Regions from separate parts of the Cutibacterium sp. LaCa_89 genome, predicted to be linked through region 3. Evidence: riboswitches for the same ligand, from Rfam matches in the RefSeq annotation. Region 3 holds a riboswitch; each other region holds the start of a gene.

Evidence for each region. Region 3 has a riboswitch for cobalamin ahead of ACP8LP_RS02300 (FecCD family ABC transporter permease). Riboswitches for the same ligand answer to the same signal wherever they lie in the genome.
Region 1: it holds a riboswitch for cobalamin, as region 3 does, so the genes downstream of both, ACP8LP_RS10670 (ribonucleoside-diphosphate reductase subunit alpha) here and ACP8LP_RS02300 (FecCD family ABC transporter permease) in region 3, are expected to answer to the same signal.
Region 2: it holds a riboswitch for cobalamin, as region 3 does, so the genes downstream of both, ACP8LP_RS05905 (FecCD family ABC transporter permease) here and ACP8LP_RS02300 (FecCD family ABC transporter permease) in region 3, are expected to answer to the same signal.

What each region holds. Positions count from the first base shown of each region.
Region 1 is NZ_CP190889.1:2,311,976-2,318,033, reverse strand. Features, by position in the region: gene ACP8LP_RS10670 (ribonucleoside-diphosphate reductase subunit alpha) at 1-2,154, opposite strand, end outside; cobalamin riboswitch at 2,267-2,458, opposite strand; gene ACP8LP_RS10665 (DUF1707 SHOCT-like domain-containing protein) at 2,534-3,157, shown strand; gene ACP8LP_RS10660 (NADH:flavin oxidoreductase/NADH oxidase) at 3,189-4,289, opposite strand; gene ACP8LP_RS10655 (YciI family protein) at 4,360-4,638, opposite strand; gene ACP8LP_RS10650 (MarP family serine protease) at 4,844-6,037, opposite strand.
Region 2 is NZ_CP190889.1:1,267,600-1,273,657, reverse strand. Features, by position in the region: gene ACP8LP_RS05910 (hypothetical protein) at 1-370, opposite strand, end outside; cobalamin riboswitch at 845-966, shown strand; partial or broken gene ACP8LP_RS05905 (FecCD family ABC transporter permease) at 1,128-2,090, shown strand; partial or broken gene ACP8LP_RS05900 (IS481 family transposase) at 2,212-3,204, shown strand; gene ACP8LP_RS05895 (AlbA family DNA-binding domain-containing protein) at 3,382-4,635, opposite strand; gene ACP8LP_RS05890 (type I restriction-modification system subunit M N-terminal domain-containing protein) at 4,718-5,410, opposite strand; gene arfB (alternative ribosome rescue aminoacyl-tRNA hydrolase ArfB) at 5,769-6,058, opposite strand, start outside.
Region 3 is NZ_CP190889.1:514,764-520,821, reverse strand. Features, by position in the region: gene ACP8LP_RS02320 (energy-coupling factor ABC transporter permease) at 1-151, opposite strand, end outside; gene ACP8LP_RS02315 (precorrin-8X methylmutase) at 453-1,106, shown strand; gene ACP8LP_RS02310 (ABC transporter substrate-binding protein) at 1,311-2,384, opposite strand; gene ACP8LP_RS02305 (ABC transporter ATP-binding protein) at 2,386-3,177, opposite strand; gene ACP8LP_RS02300 (FecCD family ABC transporter permease) at 3,174-4,193, opposite strand; cobalamin riboswitch at 4,282-4,457, opposite strand; gene ACP8LP_RS02295 (RNA/DNA-binding domain-containing protein) at 5,028-6,058, opposite strand, start outside.

The DNA of each region.
Region 1 (6,058 bases), 910 kb from region 3:
GGTGCGGTACAGACGTCGCAGAGATGCCGGGATGGCCTTGATCTCGCTGGGATCCCCCTGACGGCGCAGCAATTCCTCGCGCACCTTCTCCCACAGCCCGAGGTCCTTGAGGTCGGCCACCAGGTTGCGGTTGACCTCGAGGAACTTCCCGGCCGAGGTGGCTCGGGAGAACATCTGGGAGAACTGCGGGTCCAGACCCGGCGTCGTGCCAGCGAGCAGGCCGATCGACGCGGTCGGGGCGATGGCCATCAGAGTGGCGTTGCGCATCCCGTGACTCACCTTGGTACGCAGCCCGTCCCAGTCCATCCTCGTCACTCGGTCGACGTCAACGGGAATGCCACGGTCGCGCTCCAGGAGAGCCAGGGTGTCGACCGGGACCATCCCCTCCGACCAGCCGGATCCTGCGAACATCGGGTACGAGCCACGCTCGGTGGCCAGATCAGCGGAGGTGTCGATGGCGTGCCAGCTGATGAATTCAATGACCCGGTCGACGATCTCGCAGGCCTCGGGGGAGTCGTAAGGAATCCGCACCTGCTCGAGCATGTCCGTCAGCCCCATGACGCCCAGGCCGATGGCCCGGTTCTCCACGTTGGATCGCTCGGCCTGAGGCACCGCCGAAGCGGTGATGTCGACGAGGTTGTCGAGGTGGCGCACCGCCAGCCGAGTGGTGGCGGCCAGTTGGTTCCAGTCGATGCGACGTTTCCCGCGCGGCCCGACGAGGTGTCCGGCGAGGTTGACCGAAGCCAGGTTGCACACCGAGGTGTGGTCGCGGTCCTGGGGCAGGCAGATCTCGGTGCACAGATTCGAGGAGTGGATCGTCCCGGTGGTGCTGTTCAACGCGCGGGTATTGACGCTGTCCTTCCACGTCAACCACGGGTGGGATGTCGTCTGCAGACTCACCAGGATGGCTCGGAACTGTTCGCGGGCCGTGGTGCGGTGGAAACGCTTGATGTGGCCGGCCTCGGCCTCGGCGATGTAGTGGGCGTAACGCTTCGAGAAGGCCGACCCGGTGAGCTCGGTGAGATCGGGGGTCTCGGCGGGGTCGAAGAGGTACCAGTCCTCGTCCTTGGCGACGCGTTTCATGAACTCGTCGGAGATCCACACCGCGGTGTCGGCGGTGCGGGTCCGCCGGTACGGGTCACCGGAGTTCTGCCGCAGATCGAGGAACTGCGGGAAGTCCATGTGCCAGTTCTCCATGTAGAAGCACAGTGCGCCGAGCTTTTTGCCTCCGCGGGAGACGGCCCGCAGCGTCGAGTCGATGGTGTGCATGAAGGGGATCGGACCGGTCGACGCAGTGTTGTCGGAGCGAATAGGTGACCCCTCGCAGCGCAGGTCGGACATCGACAGCCCGATGCCGCCGGTGCCCTTGGTGATCCACATGACGTCACGGATCGTCCGGGCGATGTGCTCCAAATCGTCCTCGGTGCGCATGACGAAGCAGTTGGACAGCTGACCAGCCGGGGTGCCCGCGTTGACAAGGGTGGATCCAGCCGCGAGATGACGCAGGTTACTCATCGAGTCGTAGAGGGCGAGGGCAGAGGAGGTGGGATCGTCCTCGGTGAGGCTGAGCCCCATCGCCACGCGCATCCAGAAGTACTGCGGTACTTCCAACGCTCGCTGGTCGGGGGTACGCAACAGGTAACGGTTGACCATGGTGCGCACGCCGGTGAAGCCGATGAGGTCGTCACGGATGGGATCAAGGGCCGTGGCGAGGGCGTCGAGGTCGAAGAGCCGCCCCAGTCGCTCGTCGAGGTGGCCGTCGGCGACGAGTTTGTCGATCGTGCGCGGGAAGCAGGCATGATGGAGGTCTCGCACCCGCTCGGGGCCGGCGTCACCGAGACCGTCGTGGGTGTCGCCGAACACCTCCTTGTACAGCTTCTTGACGGCGATTCGGCTAGCAATGGTGTCGAAGGCGGGGTCGTCCTTGGCATTGCCCAGAGCCACCTGGATGACGGCCTCGTCCAGGGCGTCGGTGGTGATCCCGTCGAACAGGGTGATCTCCACCTCGGCCTGCAGCAGGGTTGCCCGGGCAACGGCGTCGTCGAGCCCACGGGCTGAGTCAATGATGGATGCAGCGACTTCGTTGCCGTCGTAGGGGGCCAGGGATCCGTCGCGCTTGCGGACGCGGATGGTCGAGATGGGGTCGGCGCTCATTGCAATTCCTCCGTGCGATGCCGTAGGCACGCGACCGGGCGGAATGCGGCGGGGACACTGGTCCCCATGAACGCTGCGACACTTCCCGCGAGATCGCGAACCGGGCCCCGCGGTTGCGGGACCACACCTGGCAGGTCTTCGGACTCACGAGCACTTGTTGCCTACTGGCCGTCGCTTCCCATGCCGAAGCACAGTGCATGATGACGGCGGTCGTTCTCGTACACCGCTGCGGGGCAGCTCCGGATTCTCACCGGATTCCCTCTTGGCCCGTGCGAACACGGGAACCATGTGCACTCGCCACTATATGAACGCTGATCAAGGCGAGTCAACGCGAGGCCTGGAGAGCCTTGGGTGTGTGTGGCTGTCCTAGACTTGCGACGTGACGATTCCCGATGACTGGCGGATTGGTGACGCCGAGCGCGCCCGGGCATCGGACATCCTCGACGAGGCATGGACGTTGGGAAAGCTGACTCGCGACGAGCATGCGGAGAGGGTGGAGGCTGCTCTGCAGGCCCGTACCTATGGCGATCTGGGCGGGTTGCTCTCTGACCTTGGCGCGACGGTCGGGAGTGTGGCCGTCCCCGCTCGTCCTGGCCACGGCGAGGTGGTGCGGATCGTCCCCGGTCCGGAGGCTGACCACATGACCTGCATCATGAGCGACACGGTCTGGGCCTCGGGGCGGACGATGGCCAAACTCACCACCGTCACCGGGTTCATGGGGGATCCGTGCTTCGACCTGACCTCCATGCCGTGGGCAAGTCGTCACATCACCATTGACCTGACGATCGTTATGTGTGACGCGACTTTCCTGGTGCCCGACGGGGTGCGCATCGAGGACTCGATGTCGCGAGTGCTCGGAGACCTCACGGTTCGCGGACTCTCCCAGCCGGGGCTGGATGGCCCTGTCCTCACCTTGCGCGGGACGAGCATCCTCAGCGATGTTGACATCCACGGCCCTGGATCCAAGAAGTACGCAAGGCTCAGGAAGAAGTGGAATCGCTGACGGTCGACCGGCGACGGGATCGTCAGTCGTGTCAGCGCCACGCCCCACGGAACCTGGCCGGATGCCATGGGGCGTCCTCGTTGGGAACACCCAGCTCATGGGCGGCACGCAACGGCCAGTTGGTGTCGCGTAGAGCCGCCCGTCCCACCATGATGGCGTCGGCGCTGCCCTTCTCCAGCAGCTCCTCGGCCAGCTGTGGGGTCCAGATCATGCCGACGGTGGCTGTGGGAATATCCGCCTCGGCGCGCACCCGAGCCGCCAGGTCAGCCTGGTAGGCCGGGGCGACGGGGATGGGGGCCGACGAATTGCCTCCTGAGGAGGCGTCGAGCAGATCGACCCCGGCTTTCGCGAAGCGCCGCGACAGTTCGACGGAGTCCTTCACCTGCCAGCCGTCGTCCCGCCAGTCAGTGACCGACAGGCGCGCCAGCAAGGGCATGTCTTCAGGAATGGCCCCACGCACAGCCTTCGCGACCTCCAACGGCAGGCGAACACGTCCGTCGAAGTCACCGCCCCAACCGTCGGTGCGGGTGTTGGACAGCGGCGAGTAAAACTGGTGCAGCAGGTAACCGTGGGCGCTGTGAAGTTCGACGGCGTCGAATCCAGCGTCCACAGCACGCGCGGCGGCGGCGCGGAAGTGGTCGACGACCTTCTCGATGCCGTTCTCGTCAAGGGCGTTGACGGGCAGGCCGACGTACTGCTTGCCGTCAGCAGGGGCGGTGGTCGGACCGACGGGAATCCAGCCGCCCTGCTCAGGGGGTACCACGCTGCCATGGAATCCCGGCCACCACTTCTCGGTGGAGGCCTTCCGGCCGGCGTGACCGAGCTGCACGGCGATCTTGCCACCAAGCTCGTGGACGGCATCAGTGACGGTGCGCCAGGCAGCCACTTGGTCGTCATTCCACAACCCGGTGTCAGCAGGGCTGATGCGGCCTTCGGGGCTGACCGCGGTGGCCTCGGCGACGATGAGGCCGAAGCCACCAGCGGCAAAGGACCCGTAATGGATGAGATGCCAGGTGCCCGGGATCCCGTCGTGAGAATCCACCGCGTACTGGCACATCGGTGGTAGCCAGGCGCGGTTGCGAACTGTCAGGCCACGGAGAGTGAGGGGCTGGAACAGCAGAGGTGACGTCATGACTCCATGACACCACGCGTTTCAACCTTCATCCCGTCAATCTCGACCGCCAGCCAGGTTGGCAGCCGTGTCAGACGTGGTGGTGGTAATTCGGCTTCCACTCGCGCACTGAGGTCACCTGGACAGCCGTCTTGGGGTAGGGGTCAGCCTCCAGCAAATGATCGAGAGCATCGCGGTCAGGCACGGTGTAGATAAGCACCGCTCCGCTGCCGTCAGCCAACGGGCCGGCATTGACGAGCTGGCCACGTTCGCGCATGACATCAAGGTTCTCCAGATGGGCCGGGCGCGCGGCCATGCGCTCCTCGGAATGGGCGGGATCATAATGGGTTTCGACGATGAAAACTGCCATGACCCAATGCTATTGGGACATGGACCGGAACTGAAGCGTTGAGAAGGCGTCGGACGTTGACGCGTCATCGTGTGGCATGGGATGCCCTGGGATGCCGCCACAGTGTCGGTGCTTGTCAGATGACGTTTCGGGAAATCAGGGTGGCAAACGTGCGCGGAACCGTCCCACGACGGGAACATTGGGCGCTCAAGATTTTGACACCAGCTCAGCCAACGGTGCACCAGCCGGTCGCAGCCGCGGTGGTGTCGTTGGCCCCAGCACGGATGAACTTGCGAGTCTGGTTGTTCGACAGCGCGTACCCGGTCTGCGGCTGGGCGGTGGACCGGGCGAAGATCGTGCCGGCGACCTTGCCGTCCGTCGTCAGCAGTGGCCCACCCGAGTTGCCCGGACGTACCGTGCCGCGCAGCGAGAGGATCTCGCGGACGACGGTGTCGGTGCCGTAAATGTTCTCACCCCGAGCCATGATCGACCCACGCACGGTGGCGGCCTCGAGGGTGTACGGACCATCAAGTGGGAATCCGGCGACGACCGTCGGATCACCATCCTTGACAGCCGACGCCATTGTCAAGGCTGGGGCATGAAGGTCGGGAACCGCCAACACCGCCAGGTCCATGTCCGGGTCGTAGGAGACGACGCGGGCTTGCAGTCGAGCCCCAGATCCGCCCACCTGCACGGTGACCTGGTTGGACCCGGCGACGACATGGGCGTTCGTCGCCACCCGGTGGCGAGAACTCACCCATCCGGTGCCCTCGGAGGCCCGATCACACCGTGGTGCCCGCGACCGCACCTTGACGATGGATTGAGCTGCGCGCCGCACTCCAGGAGTAGTGACGGTCTCGTCGTCGGGAGCCGGTGCGGGCAGGCTGGGAGCTTCGTCGGCGAAGACCTTCGGGAAGGTGTCAGCAGCTCGGCCGACCAGTCGGGCAGCGGCCTCGTTGACCTCATCCGGGATGACGCGATTGGTCTGGGTGATGACGGATGACTCGTCGATGGCCTCGGTCCATGACGGCGGCAGGATGGGGGAGAGGGCTGTCGCCGCCACCGTGACGACAAGTGCGGTTGCGATGACGTTGAGCACTGAGCCGCCGAAACGGTCCACGTTGCCCAACCCCACCGAGTTGAATGCGCGGTGGATGTGTTGGGCGATGTGGACGCAGATGCCCTGAATGATCTCGGCAATGACGAGGGTGATGCATACCCGCACCGCACCTGCGGCCAGCCAGGTCCAATTCTCGTCGAAGAACTGGTCAGCGACGATGCCGGAGGTCCACAGACCGGCCCACACCCCGAGGACTAACCCGATGAGGCTGGCCACTCCGACGACGGCCCCGCGCATCCACCCGGCGATGGCACGCATGGCGAGGTACACCACGAGGATGACGTCGAGGATGTGCGGCATGGCTCTCCCGTCGGAGGTGGG
Region 2 (6,058 bases), 750 kb from region 3:
CAGAGGGGAGCTTCGCCGCCGAGGTCGCCGAAATGTCGTGGTTGCTCTCAGTTTCGATCGTGCCGGTGTACGGCACGACCTGATCGGTGCGGTTGGTGAACTGGATCGTGCCGTCGCTGAGGTAGCGTCGTCCCGTCTCACCGTAATGCCACTCGGGGTATCCCTGGGCGTGGGCGGAGGCATCCGTGCACGACTCATAGAGGTGCGCGATCGGATAGCCCTGCGGCTTGGGTGGAATGACGGCGTGAGCCGCCGGCAGCTGCATCATGGCAGACACTGCGAGGACTGCCGAGGCAGTCGCCGCGAGAACTCTGCGCCCTGGACGTCTCTTCAAGGGCATGGCTTTTTCATACTCCTCACGGATTCGCATCCATAGGAATTGACGTGCTTCACAGAGCCCCTGTGGAAGTCGATGCACGCCCCTGTCAAGGAGCATGGGCAACCATCCCGGGAGGATCTGCGATCCAATGCTAGCGACGCGGAGGTTCAATTCATGAAGGGCGGCGATCGGGAATATCCAGTAATGACGCGGTTGCGAACAGGACATGAACCCGTGATGACGAGCATGTGATCGGACACCGAACCGGTGCAATGACCCCCAGGCAATAACAAGACCACTGGACCCGTCGACAGCATTTATATCATCTCGTAAATATATACCGAATCCGCACGTCGCCTTCCGGGGCCGCCATCACTGCATGACCTCGCCTGTGGACAGTGTACGAGTGAGACATCCGCCACTTCTTGGACATGTCGCTCGGGATGGAAATTTGGATTCTCGGGGCGGGTTCATGGATGAATGGGACGATTCACCACCTGCGTGGTACGGTGCGTTTCGCCGGCCAGGGAACCTGGTGCGAATCCAGGATTGACGCGCAGCGGTGTGGGTGATGGCTCGCCGCGAGCCCACTGGGTGGAGACACCTGGGAAGGGGGACGAGCCGCGCGACCCCGAGTCCGAAAACCTCCCGGCGAATGCAGCCGCCGTACGCCTCGCGAGATGGGCGCCAACCGCCAGGAGTTCCTTTGCCACACGTCCGCCATCGAGACACCCATCCCTGCGCTTCGCGCGGGCAACGGCAATCGTCGGACGGATCGACGTCATCGCGGGCCCACCAGGATCGCCGGTTGCCCGCCGGGCCCGTACTGCTGGTCCTGGCGGTTGCTCTTGCTCTGAGTGTCGTGCTCTCGCTGGCCTTCGGCACGATCCGGCTGCCCGTCGAACAGGCGTGGCACGTCCTGGATGTACACGTGCGCGGAGGCAGCGTCGAGGCCACCGCGGACCAGATCGTGTGGGGGTTGCGACTTCCACGAACGGTGCTGGCCGTCGTTGCCGGGGCCGGACTGTCCGTCGGTGGTGCCGTCATGCAGACCTTGGTACGCAACCCGTTGGCCGATCCGTACATGCTCGGGGTCTCGGCAGGGGCCAGCGTCGGGGCGACAGCCGTCATCACCACGGGAACGCTGGCGGCCTTCGGCGTGTACTCGCTGTACCTGGGTGCCCTTCGAGGTGCCCTCGTCGCGACCGCGGCCGTGTTCGGCATCGCCATGGCCCAGGGAGGTCTGAGCCCCTTGCGGCTCGTCCTCACCGGTGTCGTCATGTCCTCGGCCTTCAGCGCGATGTCGAGCTTCCTGGTCTTCCACAGCAACGACCCGAAATCGGCCCAGTCCGTCCTCTTCTGGCTGTTGGGCAGCGTGGCGGGTGCCTCCTGGCAGACCCTCGTGCCGACGGCGGTGGTGGTCCTCGTCACCCTGCTGTTGCTCATGATTGGATCGAGGTGGCTCGACGCGCTGGCAGCAGGCCCGGAACTCGCCTCCTCGCTCGGGGTCCCGGTCACCGGCCTGAGCGTCGCCCTCTTCATCGTCCAGGCCATTTTCGTGAGCGCGATCGTCGCGGTCTCCGGCGGCATCGGATTCGTGGGCCTCGTCATTCCCCACCTCACTAGGTTCCGCGTGGGACCGCGCCATCACGTCGTCCTGCCGGTCAGCGCTTTGTTCGGTGCGCTCTTCCTCGTGTGGGTCGACGTCCTCTCCCGGGTGGCGAGCCGACCTCAGGAGACTCCGTTGAGCATCGTCACAGGTCTGCTAGGTGTAACCACCACACAGGTTAGGTACATCGGGCTGGTCAGAGACAGCTGTGGCTGGGCACGGGCGAGGGCCTGTGGGTGGAGTGTGTTGCTACCACACAAAGCACGACTCCCAAGAGGCCCTCATGACCCACCGTAATGCCCCGTTGTCCGAAACCGGACGTTTGCGCCTGGCCTGCTGCATCGTCGAGGATGGCTGGCCCCTGCGTCGGGCCGCCGAACGCTTCAACGTCAGCGTCACCACGGCCCGACGCTGGGCACAGCGCTACCGCGCCCACGGGCCGGCCGGAATGCGTGATCACTCCAGCCGACCCCACCACCAGCCCCGACGGGTCTGCCGTCGCACGCAACGACGGGTGGTGGGATAGCGCATCACCCACCAGTGGGGCCCAGCACGCATCGCCTACCACCTACGCCACCAGCACCTCAGCGTCTCGACCGTCGGCAAGATCCTGCAACGCTACGGATGCCCACCCCTGACCTGGATCGACAAGGCCACCGGCGCCCGGCTACGCGCCTAGCCCACACCCGTCCGCTACGAACACGACACCCCCGGTTGGCTGGTCCACGTCGACATCAAGAAGCTGGGCCGGATCCCCGACGGCGGCGGCCACCGCATGGTCGGATGCGCCCAAGGAGTACGCAACCGTGGCTGATCCGCCAGCGGGGGTGGGTATCACTACATCTACAACGCCGTCGACGACCACTCCTGCCTGGCCTACGTCGAGGTCCTCAGCGATGAGCGCAAGGACACCGCCGCCGGGTTCTGGACCAGGGCCCAGGCCTGGTTCGCCAGCCAGGCCATCACCGTCAAGCGGGTCCTGACCGACAACGGCTCCTGCTGCCGGTCCAAAGTCTTCAACAAGGCACTCAAAGACACCCACATCACGCACAAGTACACCCGGCCCTACACGCCCAAGACCAACGGCAGGGTCGAGCGGTTCAACAGGACCCTGGTCGCCGAGTGGGCCTACGCACGGCCCTACGCCAGCGAGACCGACCGCCTGGCCGAACTCCCCGGCTGGCTGCACCACTACAATCACCACCGCGGGCACACCGCGCTCAAAGGCAAATCACCCGCCGACCGCGTACCTAACCTGTCCGGCGATTACACCTAGCGGCCTACCGCTACTACCAACAAGAAACCGCCAACCTTAACGTAGCCCGGCAGGTATTCAGCCCTTATCTTTGCGTGACCCTACTCGACAAAGGCACCGTCAACACCGACGACACCGTCACCTTCCAATTCCGCGACGGTAGTCAGATAAGCATCGCCAAGACCTAAACAAGTACGACTAATCGTCGCCCGGCTCAGCCATAACCTTCAAGAACTTGACTCCACCTTGATTTATCAAGTCTCGGGCAAGATCATTGGCGACTGGCATCACAGTCTCGATGGGTGCCAGTGGATCAAGTTCCGTCGACACCAGCCGGAAGCGGTGGATCGGCTCCGCGTACTCCTCTGGCAGCAAGAAGTTCGTGTTTGATTCCGTCGTGCGAATATAGATCGGCTCGCTAGGATTTCCGACCAAACCTACCCGCACCTGGAACCCGGCATTCGATTGACGGCTCGCAGCGTGAGCACGCAGCAGTGCGATGAAGTCGATCAGAGCAGATTCAATGTCCGAAGCCATGCAATGATTCGGTAGACCCACCGGGTAGTAGTGACGGGCTTCTTCTCGATCTGTCAGGGCTCCGAGGCGGTAACACGCGAGCACGGTTGCATCATCGTGCAGATACTTCCGAAATGCGTATCGGTCATCGCGATGGCTACGCATTACCCAATGTCGCAGCCCTTTACGGACTTGCCCTAAGTCCCAGCGCACAAGTCTGTTGGCGCTGTAGACGAGTTCAGGGAATGACGCTTCGCGAATTAGCCTATAGACGTCTTCCTCGCTCGGCGGCTCCAGCGAACCTGATGGTTCTGCCGGGGACGCAGCCGCGACCAGAACAACGCCGTCTTCGGGATTGAGCCCTTTACTAGCGTGATCAAAAAGCGACTGAAGATGCTGCTTACGATTGGCTGCTTGCTGGAATCTCTCACGAAATCCGCGCTCAATCTCACGGTCGCTCATGAATACAGTGTGGGGTCCATTGCGCCGAGGAGCAACGAAGGCAACGTCACCTTTTCGTGCGAAATGTGGAGCATCAGGAGAATCCGGAACCCGCATCATCACGACACTACCTCCGGCGGCTGGAAGCGGGAAGAACTCCAAACCCAACACCGGCGGCCCGATACGCGCGTATGCCACTCGAAGAATGCGCTGCTGGATGTCCGCATTCCACTGAATTGGAGATATATCTATGGCACCACTTGTTTTGTTGTCCTCAGCGACTCCGAACACGATCCAGCCCCCACCACTGTTGGCCATGGCCGCAATGTCTTTCGCTGCCTCGTCATCCCATTGCGGCTTACGACGATCGTAGATGTTGGCCTTCCAGTCGAGCATGCCCGTCTCACATACCCCGTGTTCTACGGCTTGCTCGATCAAGCTCAGTGAGAGGTCGCCGGGCTCAATCCCCAATGCCTGATGAATTGGTGTGAACATGATCCTCCTAATCAGGGAAGCAATCGCCTCTAGCCGCAGCCGCCACGGACTTGTTGGACAACTGAGTTCCCACGTGAACCAATCAAGCGGCTAAATCGTAGTTCGCGCGCGTTTGTATCCAGCGTGGCATGAAAGCTTCGTAGATGGTACGCACCGGTATCTGGTTCTCGGTCAGGTCGCGGGCGGTCTGACCCCCGATGAGAAGATCGGCGACCAGACGAATCACCTCACGCGGGGTGTAGTGCCCACCGGCGGTCTCGTTGCTCATCTCGGAGAACTTCCGCAGCAGTTCTTCGAAGATGTAACCCATGGTCTCGTTGCTGACCTCGCTGGGACGCAGGTCCAGGTCCGCGAAGTCGGCCATGACGCCGTACAGGATCCCGGCGTGGTCCATCCGGGTGATCTTCCCGTCGAACTGGTACGCCTCGATCACTGTCGCCGCGTCAGGGGAGAGGGACGCGATGTACTTGGCAAGGTTGTCAGCCAGGTTCTTGTCGTCGCTGAGCAGCCGGGCGAACGTGTACCGCGACGCGTTGTAGAACCGCTGGCCGCAGATGCGCTTGAGTATTCTGTCCTGACCAGGGCCAATCTCCACCAGACCGTCGGCATACTCCAGGACCTCATCCTTGGTGGGCTCCAGCACCGCGTCCATACGGCGCAACACCAGCAGCGGCAGCATCACCGAGCCGTACTCGTGTTGCTTGAAGGTACCGCGCAGCTTGTCTGCCACCCTCCAGACGAACGCCACCTTGTCCTGAAAACCCTGCGGAGCCATGTGATCCCTTCGTCGCGAGTGGAGCAATGGCATCATAACGTCGAGACACCCGATTCACGCGCGGTGAATCGTCCAACCGAGCCATCTCACCACCGTGCCCTCCACCTCACCATGGTTGTCCGATAAGAGACATTATGTCACTTCATGAAGAGGCGATACTTCCACTCGGCTGAAATCCCTCCCCTCCCGGTTCAATGCAGTTGTCGCGCGTTCGCTGCCATCCGTGGACTCGCAACCTTGCCACCAATTCGCGTGTCGAATGGTCATTCATCGTCGAGCGCGCCCCGCAGGTGCGCTATCCCATATCGGTGACGCGCGGACCACGAATGTCTTCCGTACCGGATTCGTGGATTCCTGACTACCAGCTCGGGCGCTGTCGGTTCCTTTTGATCTCCCCGCGTCGTTTCTTCGCCTCAAGGCGACGACGCTGCGATCCCCTGGTTCGTTTAGTGGCACGGCGTCGTCGCGGTTGGACGCATGCCTTCTGGAGCACGTCGGCCATCCTGGCACGAGCAAGACGGCGGTTGGCCAACTGAGCCCGCTCATCCTGAACGGCAACCGTCAAGACTCCATTGACCAGGCGATTCGACAGGGTTGTCAGCAACACCGGTCGCAAGTGTTCTGGCACGGCGTCAGAGCGAGCCACGT
Region 3 (6,058 bases):
AGGCGCCGGCAGTGGCAAGCAGGAGCTTGTTCTCGGGGTGCTCCTTGACCTCCTTGACGACTCGGTAGCCGCCGTGAATAACGAACGGAGCAGCAGCTGCATACCAGACTGCACACTCAGCTGGTGAGAGAACCCCCTCAGCGATATGCATGAGGTGTCATCTCCTTTCTCGGGATTCGCGTCCCGTCCTGGAAAGGCCTGATGTGCGCGACAGATCTGACTTCCGATCCACATGGGATCGTCCACAGTGGCGCGTCCGTGCCGGCGTTTCCCGGCTTCAATCACGTCATCAGGACATTCTTGAGTTGTTCAATGGCCAGTCAAACACAGCCACTGCAGGGTTGCATCAAAGGGTTGCCTAACCAAGGTAGCATGCCCGTGTGGCTGATTGCGTAGTGTGGGAACATCCCGATAAGTCGTCATCACCCCTTGTCATCGATAGGAGCACAGCCGTGACCCACGAGTACGTCAACAACGGATCCGACATCTACCGCGAGTCCTTCCGCATCATTCGTTCCGAGGCGAATTTGGATCGCTTCCCCACCGACGTCGAGGGAGTCGTCGTCCGGATGATTCACGCTGCTGCGGATCCCGCCATCGCTGACGACATCGCTTTCACACCAGGTGTGGTCAAGGCCGCCCGCAAGGCCTTGGGTAACGGTGCCCCGATCCTGTGCGACTCCTCCATGACGGCCACCGGAATCATCCGGTCCCGTCTGCCCCGTGACAACGAGACGATCTGTTACATCAAGGATCCCCGCTTGGCCGACATCGCCAAGGCCAAGAACATGACGAAAACCTGCGCCGCGGTGGACCTGTGGGCCGAGGAGGGCAAGCTCGACGGGGCCATCGTCGCCATCGGCAACGCCCCCACCGCCTTGTACCGGGTGCTCGAGGTGTGCGAGGAGACGGGTGCCTGCCCGGCAGCCGTCGTCGGCATCCCTGTCGGGTTCGTCGGTGCAGCCGAGTCCAAGCAAGCCCTTGTCGACTCGCCCCTGGACTTGGAATACCTCACCTTGTTGGGACGACGTGGCGGCTCAGCGATCGCAGTGGCCGCCGTCAACGCCATTGCATCGACCGACGAGCTGACCAACAACCATCGCTGAGAAGCCCCTCACCAGAGCATCGCAGTGGGGCTGAAACCGGCGTCGCCCAGCAGCCGCATCTCACCATCCCAGCCAGGCTCCGTAGCTCGCCTGTCCGGAGATCTGCACCCCTGCTCGCCGTCGTCATGGTCAACGACAACCACGTCAACGTCACAGACACCGCACCTGTGAAGCCAAGGGGTACCGAAGCGGCGCAGCTACCTCTCAGCCCTCGTGCCCGGGCACGGAGGCCGGAATCTTCAGCTGGGGTTTGATCGACGACTGGGGTTCCAACCCCCACTTCTCCAGGCTGACCCTCAGGTGCTCGGCGGCATCGATGTTGAGCGGACCAGAGGTCCACATGGCGTAGGGAAGGTTGAGGTAGCGCTTCTTCTTCACCGCATCCAGGTTCTTGGTCGCCGGATTCGATTCCAAGATCTTGATCTTCTCGCTGTAAGGCTGAGCGTCGTAGTCGACGAAGGCGATGGCGTCCGGGTTCATCTTCGCCACCTTCTCCCAGCCGATGCGCACCCAGGTGTCATTGACGTCATGGGCGCCGTTCTGCGCACCCGCCGCGTTGATGATGGCTTGTGGGCCGCCCTTCCTTCCGCTGGTGAAGACGGTGTCCTTGGCGGAGTCGAAGAGCAGCACCGTCGGGGTCTTCTTGGCCTTCGGAGCCTTCTGAAGGGCACCAAGACGATCATCCATGTCCTTCACGGCCTTCTTGCCGGTGTCCTCGTGCCCAGTGAGGATGGCGAGATTGGTGATGTCGGTACGCACCGCATTCCAAGGATCCATGACGCCGCGGGCGCTCTGGCCGTCCTTCTGTCGACAGGACTCGGTGAGCAGATAGCTGTTGATGCCCTTGCCGTGCAGATTGTCGGGGGTGAGATTGTTCGCCTCGGAGAATCCGTAGTCCCAGCCGGCGACGACGACGTCGGGCTTGTTGGCGATGATCGACTCGAGCGTCATGTAACCCTTGACGCCCTCGTGCAGACTGTTGATGGTGTCGGTTCCGTACTTGGCAGTGAGGATCTCCTTGTCCCGGCCCATCGAGCTCACTGCGGCGATCTGTTTGCGTGCCCCGGCGCTCAGCGTCATGGCGATGATGCTGCCGTCATTGACGTAGAGGCGTTCGGCATTCCTGGGGTAGGTGACCTTCTTACCGCAGTTGGTCACGGTGACTTCGCCGGAGTCCTTGGCGGAGTCGCCGCTCTTGGGAGTGGACCCACTGCCGCAGGCGGTGAGTCCCACGGCCAGACAGGCGGCCATGACGACGGGTAGGAATTTGGTGGACATTTCAGTTTTCCTCTCTGATGAGTTCAGGCAGCGGCGCAGTGCACACGAGCTCCTGGCTGCCATCGGGGGTGGTGACATGGTGTGCGACGACGTGGAATGCCGTCGCGACGTTCGATGGGCTGAGCGCCTCACGGGCCGGACCTGCAGAGAGCACTCCGCCATCCGCCAGGACGACGACGTGGTCGAAGTGGGCTGCGGCCATGCCCAGATCGTGGATGGTGGCGACCACCGTCCGACCGCTGGCGCGCAGCGTGTCCAGCAGCATGAGTTGGTGGCGCACGTCGAGGTGATTGGTCGGCTCGTCGAGCATGATGAGGTCTGCACCCTGGGCCAGGCCACGGGCGATGACGGCGCGACGCCGTTCACCGCCGGACAGGTGGTCGCAGCGACGATCGATGAGGTGGTCAAGTCCGACCAAGGCCAGGGAATCCCGGATGATCCTTCGCTCGGAACGCTGCCCCACCTGCCACGGCTTGCGATGCGGAGTACGTCCCAGCGCAACCATCTCACCCAGCAGGAGGTCTGGCGATGGCGACTCCTCCTGCCCGACGAAGGCCATGAGCCGAGCACGTTTCATGGGGGTGTAGTCGGTGACGGAGGTGCCGTCGAGCAGGACGTCTCCGGAATTGAACTGACGCACCCCGGCGATGGATCGCAGCAGAGTCGACTTGCCGACTCCGTTGACGCCGACGATGGCGGTGAGCTCCCCCGGCTCGGCGGTGAAACTGACGTCGTCGACGATGATGCGGTCGTTGATGCGGCACTGGACGTTGCAAACTTCGAGACGTGTCATGACTCACTCGAGAATCGGTACTGGCTGCGCCCCATGAGGTACAGGAAGATGGGAGCGCCGATGAACCCGGTGACGACGCCGAGAGGCACCTCCTGTGGTGCCGCGATGACGCGGGCGCCGACGTCCACCCACAGCAGGAAGAGACTGCCGATGGCGGCGGCGACGGGCAGCATCGACCGGTGACTGGCTCCCACGAGCAGCCGTGACATGTGGGGAATGACGAGTCCGACGAATCCGATGCCGCCCGAGACCGCCACGAGCACCCCGACGAGTACCGAGTTGCCGACGAACAACGCCTTACGCACCCTGGTGTCGGGGATGCCGAGGGATCGAGCGACGTCGGTGCCAGCCGCCAGGGCATCGAGCCAACCCGAGAAGGCGATCATGAGCACCACGGACAGAGCGGTGACGATGGCTGCCACCCACAAACTGTCCCAAGTGGCACCGGACACCGATCCCAGCATCCAGTACAGCACCGACTGCGCCGCGCGCGGGTCCGAGCTGCGGAAGACGAGGAAACTCGCCAGTGCCGAGAATGCCGCAGAGAGCACGACGCCCGAGAGCACCAGCCGCAGCGGCGTCATGCCGCCCTGGGCCATGGAGATGAGGTACACCAGAACGGCGGCGCCCAATGCCCCCACCAAGGCTCCGATGGTGAGCCGGTGAGGGCCCCAGGAGGCAAACATCCCCAGGGCGATGACCGCGGTGGCCCCCACACTCGCACCGGCCGAGACACCCAGCAGGTAGGGGTCGGCAAGCGGGTTGCGCACCAGGGTCTGCATACCGCTTCCGGCCAGGGCGAGTCCGGCTCCGACGATGATCGCCAGCAGTGCCCTGGGGGCACGCAGGTCCCAGACGATGACATCGATCGTCGGGTCGGGGCCCGGCTCACCAGTGATCCTGGCACCAACCGTGTCAAGAACGCCACGCATTGGCAATGGTTCCGAACCAATGGTCAGCGAGACGACGGCGCTGACGACGATGAGCACGACGAGGATGATCACCAGGGGTGCCACCGGCAACCGACGGTCACGCTCGGCCGACCGTCTCGAGGAAGGCATAGCTGTTCCTTCTGGGTGCGAGGACCTTGATGCGAGGCCCGAACGACACAAGTCATACATGGGGTCTTCGGACTTCGGATCACTCTCGGTCGGCCCTTCCCAGGATCACTCCCAGTGGTCTTGCCGACGTCGTCACCGTCACCGCTGCGCAACAGTCCAGGATTCTCACCGGATTCACTGCGGCCTCATCGGGGCCGCACCATGTATGCGAGACAGGCTAGCACCTGTGACACGCACTTCGCGACGTGCCGTCCGCCAGCCCCTTGTCACAGACATGCCGGATCGCGTGCGGCACACGCCTCGGAACCCACCGAGCGCAATCGACGGGGTACTTCGCACCCACGTGGTAATTCAGTTCGGCAAGGTACCTCGTGCCACACCAGGTGACAGACACCACGACTCCTGACACATCTGCCACAGAGACGAACGGACCACAACACCGCCACCGACAGGATCTCCATACCGCGCAGAGCTCCCCACACTGCGAAAAGTTGTGCTCCCGCCGCCGCTTCATGCCTGGAGTACAACTTTGTGGCTGAAAAATTCTGCTCAACAGCACAAGCGCGAGGGTAAGCACAATTTTCTCGACTGGTTCAGCAGCCAGAACCACAGGGAGCAGCCTCGAAGACTGCACCCAGACACCCAATCCGAGGGTGCAAGTACAATCTTTCGGTCAAAAAGTTGTGCTCCACCGCCCCGAAAGGGGAAGTGCACTTAGCTTTCCGGTGTATCGGAACACGCTCTGCCTGACCAGGAACTTGGCGAGATGGATCATAAGGACTGAAAAAGTCAGGATGCCTCGTCACCTGTCCACAGGTAGTGAAATCCGCGACCTGCCATTGCCTCTGACGAAGGCTGCAGTACTCCGTCAGCCATGAGATCCTTGAGGACCTGTCCGACGTTGGAAGCCCACACATCCAGGATGACGCCCAATTCTGTCGTACTGATACGCCCTCGATGCCGGGCATATTGACGAGCCGTCACTGCTCTACTAGGCACTGAACGCTTCAAACCGCGATTCGCATATTCCATGTCCAGCTGCTTGTTTGCTCTCTTGGAGAGGGTAAACGCGGGGAGGGCTTCGTCGGGAACGCCGCGGATGAGCTTCAGCAAGGGTTCGCCATCACACTCCGTCTGCCGTAGAAGCTCAAGAGTTTCGTGAACTTCCTCGACGGGGACTTGCAGGTAGGGAGCAAGAATGTCCTCGTCGATCCAGAGATGATCAGTGAGGAAACGCATAACCATCAAAGTGCGGAGATTTTGCATGAGCTCGGGAACATTCATACCAGTGAGCCACGATGTCCATGCCACGTCAGGATCGACACCGGAAAGCGTCGTCACCACATAGGGACCGTCAATTTCCCGAATGGTCGGCATGCGAAGCCCCCGGCGAAGCAAATCACCAACCATACGGTCAACTCCGATACCTTCACGTTCTGCAATTCGAAGTGATGCCAAGAGCTCAGTGAGAGCAACGTTTCTGGACGTCGATGGGTGGGTGATGATGTTCTCAGCCGTCACACCTCCGAAGAATCCTCCGGGGCTGGTAACTCGCAAGACGGCTCCTTCGTGCTCGATGAGCGTTGCATCGGGCAGCCCCCATTCACGATGAGCCAACCCATTGACGATGGCCTCACGAATGGCACGTTCCGACAGCTGGCGGACCTGCCCCTCGACAAGTCCCGAAGACACATGCGATAAAGGGTTGTACGCCCGCGCGACGGCGAACGCCCGTTGGAGCTGCTCAAGCAGTGATACCCCACCAATACGTACTCGGTCACCGCTGTCCTGACCGGGCATGTCACGACGTATGTAGTCAA